DNA from 3 places in the Kosakonia sp. SMBL-WEM22 genome. Region 1 is predicted to be linked to each of the others. Evidence: predicted binding sites of a transcription regulator. Region 1 holds the regulator's gene; each other region holds the start of a gene.
What was found. Region 1 encodes sigma-54, which starts transcription at its own class of promoters, with help from an activator protein. Its sites were predicted from a motif close to GTTGGCACANNTTTCGCTNT; they were not measured.
Positions count from the first base shown of each region.

Region 2: glnA (glutamate--ammonia ligase) is a predicted target of sigma-54. The motif match lies at 1,845-1,864, and genes of this name have one in related genera.
Region 3: glnK (P-II family nitrogen regulator) is a predicted target of sigma-54. The motif match lies at 1,324-1,343, and genes of this name have one in related genera.

Region 1 is NZ_CP051488.1:4,420,266-4,423,547, forward strand. It holds gene lptA (lipopolysaccharide ABC transporter substrate-binding protein LptA) at 1-290, shown strand, start outside; gene lptB (LPS export ABC transporter ATP-binding protein) at 297-1,022, shown strand; gene rpoN (RNA polymerase factor sigma-54) at 1,071-2,504, shown strand; gene hpf (ribosome hibernation promoting factor) at 2,527-2,814, shown strand; gene ptsN (PTS IIA-like nitrogen regulatory protein PtsN) at 2,895-3,282, shown strand, end outside.
Region 2 is NZ_CP051488.1:4,965,698-4,968,979, reverse strand. It holds gene glnL (nitrogen regulation protein NR(II)) at 1-144, opposite strand, end outside; gene glnA (glutamate--ammonia ligase) at 346-1,755, opposite strand; gene typA (ribosome-dependent GTPase TypA) at 2,136-3,282, shown strand, end outside.
Region 3 is NZ_CP051488.1:1,218,608-1,221,889, reverse strand. It holds gene amtB (ammonium transporter AmtB) at 1-901, opposite strand, end outside; gene glnK (P-II family nitrogen regulator) at 933-1,271, opposite strand; gene HF650_RS05760 (SmdB family multidrug efflux ABC transporter permease/ATP-binding protein) at 1,526-3,282, opposite strand, start outside.

The sequences.
Region 1 (3,282 bases):
ATCCAGCCACCTTCTACCAGATGCAAGATAACGGCAAGCCGGTGAAGGGTCATGCCTCGCAGATGCACTACGAACTGGAAAAAGATTTCGTCATCCTGACCGGTAATGCCTATCTCGAGCAGTTAGACAGCAATGTTGCTGGCGACAAAATCACCTACCTGGTGAAAGAGCAGAAGATGCAGGCATTCAGCGACAAAGGTAAGCGCGTGACAACCGTACTGGTACCGTCGCAGCTGCAGGACAAGAGCAATAAATCCGCCCCGGCCCCGGCGCAAAAGAAGAGTAACTAATCCGTTATGGCAACATTAACTGCAAAGAATCTCGCCAAGGCTTACAAAGGCCGTCGCGTGGTCGAAGACGTCAGTCTGACCGTTAACTCCGGTGAAATCGTCGGCTTGCTTGGCCCTAACGGCGCAGGGAAAACCACCACCTTCTATATGGTGGTTGGCATTGTCGCGCGCGATGCAGGCAACATCATTATTGATGATGAAGATATCAGCCTGCTGCCGCTGCATGCGCGCGCGCGCCGCGGTATCGGCTATCTGCCGCAAGAAGCCTCCATCTTCCGACGCCTCAGCGTCTACGACAACCTGATGGCGGTGCTGCAGATTCGTGACGATCTCACTGCGGAACAGCGTGAAGATCGCGCCAATGAGCTGATGGAAGAGTTCCATATTGATCACCTGCGCGACAGCATGGGCCAGGCGCTCTCCGGCGGTGAACGCCGTCGCGTCGAGATTGCCCGCGCGCTGGCGGCCAACCCGAAATTTATCCTGCTCGATGAACCCTTTGCCGGCGTTGACCCGATCTCGGTTATCGACATCAAACGCATTATTGAACATCTGCGCGACAGCGGGCTTGGGGTGCTGATTACCGATCACAACGTGCGCGAAACGCTGGCTGTTTGTGAGCGCGCCTATATTGTCAGCCAGGGGCATCTCATCGCCCACGGCACGCCGCAGCAAATCCTTGAAGACGAACACGTTAAGCGCGTATATCTTGGGGAAGACTTCAGACTCTGATAGGGTAAGGTTCATTGACATTTTTTGTCGGAGAGTGCTGTTCTGAATATGAAGCAAGGTTTGCAACTACGGCTTAGCCAACAGCTAGCCATGACGCCACAACTGCAACAGGCCATTCGTCTTTTGCAGTTGTCCACGTTGGAACTTCAGCAGGAACTTCAGCAGGCGCTGGAGAGCAACCCACTGTTGGAACAAACCGATCTTCACGAAGAAGTGGATAGCGAACAGGTTCAGGAAAAAGATGGCCTGGACACTGCGGATGCACTCGAACAGAAAGAGATGCCCGATGAACTGCCGCTGGATGCCAGCTGGGATGAGATCTACACCGCTGGCACCCCGTCAGGCAGCAGTAATGATTACATTGATGATGAACTGCCGATCTACCAGGGCGAAACTACCCAGTCGCTACAGGATTACCTGATGTGGCAGGTTGAGCTGACCCCCTTCTCCGATACGGATCGCGCCATTGCGACGTCGATCGTTGATGCCGTCGACGAAACTGGCTATCTCACCGTGACGCTTGCGGAGATCCTCGAGAGCATGGGGAATGACGAGATTGGCATGGATGAGGTCGAAGCGGTGCTAAAGCGCGTTCAGCGTTTCGATCCTGTTGGCGTTGCAGCGCGGGACCTGCGCGACTGCCTGCTGGTTCAACTCTCCCAGTTCGCGAAAGCGACGCCGTGGTGCGAAGAGGCCCGGCTTATCATCTGCGATCATCTCGATCTGCTGGCCAATCATGACTTTCGCTCGTTGATGCGCGTCACGCGCCTAAAAGAGGATGTGCTTAAAGAGGCGGTCAATCTGATCCAGTCTCTCGATCCGCGTCCTGGCCAGTCGATCCAGACCAGCGAGCCGGAGTATGTGATCCCCGATGTACTGGTGCGCAAACACAATGGGCGCTGGGTAGTGGAACTCAACGCCGACAGCATTCCACGCCTTAAGATCAACCAGCAGTATGCAGCGATGGGCAGCGGCGGACGCAACGACGCCGACACGCAGTTCATTCGCAGTAATTTGCAGGAAGCGAAGTGGTTGATCAAAAGTCTGGAGAGCCGCAACGACACGCTGCTGCGCGTCAGCCGCTGCATCGTCGAGCAGCAGCAGGCTTTCTTTGAGCAGGGCGAAGAATTTATGAAACCGATGGTGCTGGCAGATATCGCCCAGGCCGTCGAGATGCACGAGTCCACTATCTCTCGTGTTACCACCCAGAAGTACCTGCACAGTCCTCGCGGCATTTTTGAACTGAAGTATTTCTTCTCCAGCCATGTTAATACCGAAGGCGGCGGCGAAGCTTCCTCCACGGCCATTCGCGCACTGGTTAAGAAGTTAATCGCCGCGGAAAACCCTGCAAAACCACTGAGCGACAGTAAGCTGACGACCCTGCTCTCCGATCAGGGGATCATGGTCGCGCGGCGAACCGTTGCGAAGTATCGAGAATCTTTATCCATTCCGCCGTCTAACCAGCGTAAACAGCTGGTGTGACCCAACCGATAAGGAAGACACTATGCAGCTAAACATCACCGGACAAAACGTTGAGATTACCGATGCCCTGCGCGAGTTTGTAAACAGCAAATTTGCCAAGCTGGAGCACTATTTCGACAGGATTAACCAGGTTTATGTTGTGTTGAAAGTGGAAAAGGTGACGCACATTTCAGATGCCACGCTGCATGTGAATGGAGGCGAACTGCATGCCAGTGCGGAAGGACAAGATATGTATGCTGCTATTGACGGTTTAATTGATAAACTGGCGCGGCAGCTCACGAAGCATAAAGATAAACTGAAACAACACTAATTGTCCGGGCGTCTGTCTGGCGCGTTGCACCCGACCGCAACCCGGTTGGGTGCTGGCTCCGGCGTCGCTTAGGTGAAATTATGATGAATAACGATTCGGCTCTTCAACTGAGCACAGTGCTTAACCAGGAATGTACCCGTAGCGGCGTACACTGCCAGAGCAAAAAACGCGCGCTGGAAATTATCAGCGAGCTGGCGGCGAAACAGCTAGGTCTGCCGCCACAGGTGGTCTTCGAGGCAGTTCTTACGCGTGAAAAAATGGGCAGCACCGGCATTGGAAACGGTATCGCCATTCCCCACGGTAAGCTCGAGGAAGATACACTCCGCGCCGTCGGCGTGTTTGTGCAACTCGAAACGCCGATTGCCTTCGACGCTATCGATAACCAACCCGTTGATCTGCTCTTTGCGCTGCTGGTGCCGGCAGATCAAACTAAAACGCACCTGCACACGCTTTCGCTGGTGGCCAAGC
Region 2 (3,282 bases), 550 kb from region 1:
AAAGAGTTTGCGCGAGCTTTGCGCCAGCAGCTGTTGTGCTGCGGGGTTGGCGTAATGTACCGCCAGGTCGTCATCAACCAGCAGGATGCTGTTGATCAAAGAGTTGAGGATCTGCCCAGCATCGGGCAGCGCGCCGCTTGCCATGTAGCAGTCTCCCGGAGATATGCACCAATTTTGTGCAGTATAGCGTTATAGAAAGAAAAAGCGCGTGAGATCAGGTTGTTGTCGGCGAAAAAAGCCCATCGTGTGATGGGCCAAAGTTTCCACGGCAACTAAAAATTCTCTGGCCTTTTTCTCGCCATCAGCTGGCTGTGACGAGAAATCGGCCGAGTATTAATGACGTAATTAAACGCTGTAATAGAGTTCAAACTCTACCGGGTGCGGCGTCATGCGAACACGGTCGTTCTCTTCCATACGCAGCGCGATATAAGCATCGATAGCGTCGTCGGTGAATACGCCGCCGGCAGTCAGGAACTCGCGGTCAGCATCCAGCGCGTTAAGCGCTTCTTCCAGGGAGCCTGCAACCTGCGGGATCTCTTTCGCCTCTTCCGGCGGCAGATCGTACAGGTTTTTGTCCATTGCTTCGCCCGGGTGGATTTTGTTCTTAATACCATCCAGACCCGCCATCAGCAGCGCGGCGAAGCACAGGTACGGGTTTGCAGCCGGGTCCGGGAAGCGCACTTCAATACGACGCGCTTTCGGAGAAGCAACAACCGGAATACGGATTGATGCGGAACGGTTACGCGCAGAGTAAGCCAGCATAACCGGTGCTTCGTAACCCGGGACCAGACGCTTGTAGGAGTTGGTGGTCGGGTTAGAGAGGGCGTTGATCGCTTTAGCGTGTTTGATTACGCCGCCGATGTAGTACAGCGCCATTTCAGACAGGCCCGCGTATTTGTCGCCAGAGAACAGGTTGGTACCGTTCTTGGAGAGGGACATGTGGCAGTGCATACCGGAACCGTTATCACCGAACATCGGTTTCGGCATAAAGGTCGCGGTTTTACCGAAGCGGTGCGCAACGTTATGTACCACATATTTGTAAATCTGAATTTCGTCCGCTTTTTTGGTCATGGTGTTGAAGCGGGTTGCCACTTCGTTCTGACCCGCAGTCGCCACTTCGTGGTGATGCGCTTCAACCACCAGGCCCATCTCTTCCATCACCAGACACATGGTGGAGCGCAGATCCTGAGAGGAGTCTACCGGCGGAACCGGGAAGTAACCGCCTTTCACAGCCGGACGGTGACCTTTGTTACCACCTTCATATTTGGTGGTGGTGTTCCATGCGCCTTCGATATCGTCGATAGCAACGCTGGAACCGGAAATGGAGCTGCCGAAACGTACGTCGTCAAACAGGAAGAACTCCGGCTCTGGCCCGAACAGCACGGTGTCTGCCAAACCGGTGGAGCGCAGGTACTCTTCAGCGCGTTTGGCGATGGAGCGCGGATCGCGATCGTAGCCCTGCATGGTGCCTGGCTCGAGGATATCGCAGCGAATAATCAGCGTAGACTCTTCGTAGAACGGGTCAATGACAGCGGTAGTGGCGTCCGGCATCAGCACCATGTCGGATTCGTTGATGCCTTTCCAGCCGCCAATCGAAGAACCATCAAACATTTTGCCTTCTTCGAAGAAGTCAGCGTTGACCTGATGGGCTGGGATCGTGACGTGCTGTTCTTTACCTTTGGTATCTGTGAAGCGCAGATCGACAAACTTCACTTCGTGCTCATTCAGCATCGTCAAAACGTGTTCAGCGGACATACTTAAACTCTCCCGGGATTGTCATTGTCGTCGTGGTAACGAAGTCTTCTAATAACTACGTAAATCTGGCGTAGTTGCCGTACAATGGATAAGCGAAATCTATGCCAACTTTTAAATCCTCCTAAAAAGGCGTTATCATGCTCGGCATAGTGCAAAAGGGCTGCACCATGATGGTTACCTTGCACCAATATAGTGCTTTTATGGAAACATAGAGCACCATATTGGTGCAATTTTCGTTATTTGCCCCTTTTAACGCTCCGTGAAAGCGATCACAAAGCAACTCTGCAATACTTGTTTGCAGGGTATGTTTGTGATCCTGTTTAGTCCTTCGATTAATACGTGTACAATAACGCGCTATTTCTAATGCCTGAGGCAAAGTTGTGATCGAAAATCTGCGTAACATCGCCATCATTGCTCACGTTGACCATGGTAAAACGACCCTGGTTGACAAGCTGCTGCAGCAATCCGGTACGTTCGACGAACGTGCTGAAACTCAAGAGCGTGTGATGGACTCCAACGATTTGGAGAAAGAGCGTGGGATTACCATCCTCGCTAAAAACACCGCTATCAAATGGAATGATTATCGTATCAACATCGTTGATACCCCAGGGCACGCCGACTTCGGTGGTGAAGTTGAGCGTGTAATGTCCATGGTCGATTCCGTGCTGCTGGTGGTTGACGCATTTGACGGCCCGATGCCGCAAACGCGCTTCGTGACCAAAAAAGCATTTGCCCATGGTCTGAAACCTATTGTGGTAATCAACAAAGTTGACCGTCCTGGCGCGCGTCCGGACTGGGTTGTTGATCAGGTCTTCGACCTGTTCGTTAACCTCGACGCGACCGACGAGCAGCTGGACTTCCCGATCGTTTACGCTTCTGCGCTGAACGGTATCGCGGGTCTGGACCACGAAAACATGGCTGAAGACATGACCCCGCTGTACCAGGCGATTGTTGAACATGTACCGGCACCGAATGTCGATCTCGACGGCACGCTGCAGATGCAGGTTTCCCAGCTCGATTACAACAACTACGTTGGCGTAATCGGCATCGGCCGTATCAAGCGCGGTAAAGTGAAGCCGAACCAGCAGGTCACTATCATCGATAGCGAAGGCAAAACCCGTAACGGTAAAGTGGGCAAAGTGCTGACTCACCTGGGCCTGGAGCGTATTGAGAGCGACATCGCGGAAGCGGGCGACATCATTGCGATTACCGGTCTGGGCGAGCTGAACATCTCCGACACCATCTGCGATCCGCAGAATGTCGAAGCGCTGCCGGCGCTCTCCGTTGATGAGCCGACCGTAACCATGTTCTTCAACGTCAACACCTCTCCGTTCTGTGGCAAAGAGGGTAAATATGTTACCTCTCGTCAGATCCTTGACCGCCTGAACAAAGAGCTGGTGCACAACGTTGCGCTGCGCGTTGAAGAGACCGAAGACGCTGATGCATTCCGCGTATCCGGTCGTGGTGAGCTGCACCTCTCTGTTCTGATCGAAAACATGCGTCGTGAAGGTTTCGAAATGGCGGTTT
Region 3 (3,282 bases), 1.8 Mb from region 1:
CATAACCGCACGCCGGGGTGATACCAACCAGGCCAGCAATCGCACCGGAGCAGGCACCGAGCAGCGACGGCTTACCGCGCATTGCCCACTCGCCAAAGACCCAGGAGAGGATTGCGGCAGCAGTAGCAACCACAGTGTTCACAAAGGCCAGCGCGGCAATTTCGTTGGCGCTGCTCGCCGAACCGGCGTTGAAGCCGAACCAGCCAACATAGAGGATCGCGGTACCGATAAAGACCATCGGCAGGTTGTGCGGTTTAAACGCCTCTTTGCCGAAGCCGACGCGTTTGCCAATCAGGTACGCGCCTACGAGGCCTGCAATCGCGGCGTTAATGTGCACCACCGTACCGCCCGCAAAATCAAGCGCGCCGTGGGTTGCCAGCAGACCGCCGCCCCACACCATGTGCGCAATCGGCACATAGGAGAGCGTCATCCACACCACCACAAAGATCAGCACCGCAGAGAAGCGAATACGCTCGGCGAGCGCGCCGACGATAAGCCCCACGGTGATGCAGGCGAAGGAGCCCTGGAAGGCGACATGGATATATTGATAGATGCTGCCCATCACATCGGTGAGGGCGATATTTTTCAGCATCACCCAGTTGAAGCTGCCGAAGAAGCTGTTGCCTTCACTGAAGGCGAGCGAATAGCCGTAGACCACCCAGAGAATGCAGACCAGCGCGAAGGTGACCGCCACCTGGGTCAGCATTGAGAGCACGTTTTTGCCCCGGATCAGGCCACCGTAAAAGAGCGCGATGCCCGGAATGGACATAAACAGCACCAGCGCGGTGCAAATCATCATAAAACCGTTATCTGCTTTATCCGCAACGGCCGGCGCGGCAAGTGCCAGGCCCGGCAGCAAAGCCAGCGAGGCAAGGGTAGCTTTTACTGTTTTCATTCTCATTTTTCCGATCCCTATCACTGTGTGTCAGCTATTACAGCGCCGCTTCGTCGGCTTCGCCGGTACGAATACGGATCACGCGTTCGAGTTCGGCAACAAATATTTTGCCGTCGCCAATTTTTCCGGTGTAGGCCGCTTTGCTGATGATATCGATCACCTCATCAAGCTGATCGTCGGCGATCGCCACGTCGATTTTTACTTTTGGCAGGAAGTTGACGCTGTACTCCGCACCGCGGTAAAGCTCGGCATGCCCCTTCTGACGGCCAAACCCTTTTACTTCCGTCACGGTCAGCCCCTGAATACCAATCGAAGAGAGCGCTTCACGCACATCTTCAAGTTTGAATGGCTTAATCACCACGGTTACCAGCTTCATAGATTCCCCTCACTCGACATTCGCAAATGGACGCAGCCAACATGAGGAAGTTATTGCAAGGGGTGTGCCAGAAATGTGAAGGCGCGCGTTTTCGCGTAAGAAATAGACAAAGCCAGAGGCAGTGATGGGCAGCGCAAGCGCACAGGCAGGACAAGCGTGACGGGAAAAAGAAAAACGCACCATGAGAGTGCATGGTGCGTTACATTTTTGCACCACCAGGCGCAGGCGCGCCCCGGGTGCTTAATTTTGGTGCATCAGGCGCTGAGGGACTCTTCCCGCGCGCTCGCCGCCAGCTCTTCACCAGCTAACTGCAGCTGATACATCTGATAGTAGCGCCCTTTCGCTGCCAGCAACTGCTGATGCGTACCGCGCTCAACCGCCTGGCCGCGGTGCAGCACCAGAATGGTTTCCGCTTCGACAATGGTCGATAAGCGGTGGGCGATCACCACCAGCGTAGTCTTCTCGCGGATCGCCGCCAGTGCCTGCTGGATCGCCTGCTCGGTGCCGGAGTCGATATTTGCCGTCGCTTCATCCAGGATCAGGATCTGCGGAGCATCTACCAGCACGCGCGCCAGCGCCAGCAGCTGTTTCTGCCCGACGGAGAGATTATTCCCCTGCTCGCCGAGGCGGGTGTAGATCCCTTCGCTCATGGTGCGTGCCAGATCGGCAAGCTGGACGATCTCCAGCGCCTGCCAGACGCGCTCTTCGCTGATATCCCGTCCAAGGGTGACGTTGGCGAAGAAGCTGTCGGCCAGCACCACCGGGTCCTGCTGCACCATCGCGACGCCTTTTCGCAGCGCGCTGTGACCGAGGGTGGAGAGCGGGCGACCGTCGAGGCGGATCTCCCCTTGGGTTAACGGGTAGTAGCCCATCAGTAGACTGGCGAGGGTGCTTTTACCGCTGCCGGTATGACCGACCAGCGCGACAAAGCTGCGCGGCTCCACATGCAGGGAGATATCCTGCAATACCAACTGATCTTCGCGGTAGGCGAAGGAGAGGTTTTCAATGTCGATCGCTCCGCTGTGCAGCGGCGTCTCGTCGTCGCCGTAGTTCTGCCGTGGCCGGTCCATCAGTTCGAAGACGCGCTCACCGGCGACCACCGCCTGTTGCAGCATCGACTGCTGCGTCGTCAGCTCGATCAGCGGCTCGTTAAGTCGGCCAAGGTAGCTGATAAAGGCGTACAGCACCCCAACCTCCACCGTGCCGACGGTCGAGAAGCCAAACAGCATCAACAACCCACAGAGCACCAGCGCCGAAAAGAGGCTTAGCAGCGGGCGCAGCAGGAAGCCATCGAGACGCAGGGTTTGCATCCGCGCAAGGTAGTGCGAGCGGCTGGCGTCGCTCATGCGCTCACCGAAGCGCGCTTGCTGGCGAAACTGCTGGATCACGCTCATGCCGTTGATGATTTCGTTAAAGCCGTCATTAATATCGGCAAGGTAAGCGCGCATACGCCGCACAATTGGCGTGCTGAAACGCTGATAGATCAACATCACGATAATCACCGCCGGGAAAATGCCCATCGCCACCAGCGCCATGCGCCAGTCGAGGCTGAACATCGCCACCAGCATTGCGCCAATCAGCGCTGCGCTGCGCAGCACGGTGGCGACCACCGTGACGTAGAGATCGCGGATCACTTCGGTGTCGTTGGTCACGCGCGAAATAATCTGCCCTACCGGCTGCGTGTCGAAAGCGCTGAGCGGCTGGCGCAGCGCGGCATCCATCACATCGGTACGCAGCTGTTGCACCACGCCGACCGCCGCCTGGTTAAAGAGCAACGCCTGGGCGTAGTGCAGCCCCGCCGCCAGCAGTTGCAGACCAACATAGGCCGCTGCCAGCCCGGCGATAAGCCCGAGCGGCAGGTAGCTTTTCGCCACCATATTATCGATAAAGTAGCTGATCAGCGCCGGGCCGGAGACCTCGGCAATCGCCGCTACCCACAGCATCAGCACCGCTTTGCTGAGCGGTTTTCGCCACGGTTTGCCGTAGACCAGCAGGCGCTTCAGCGTCGGCC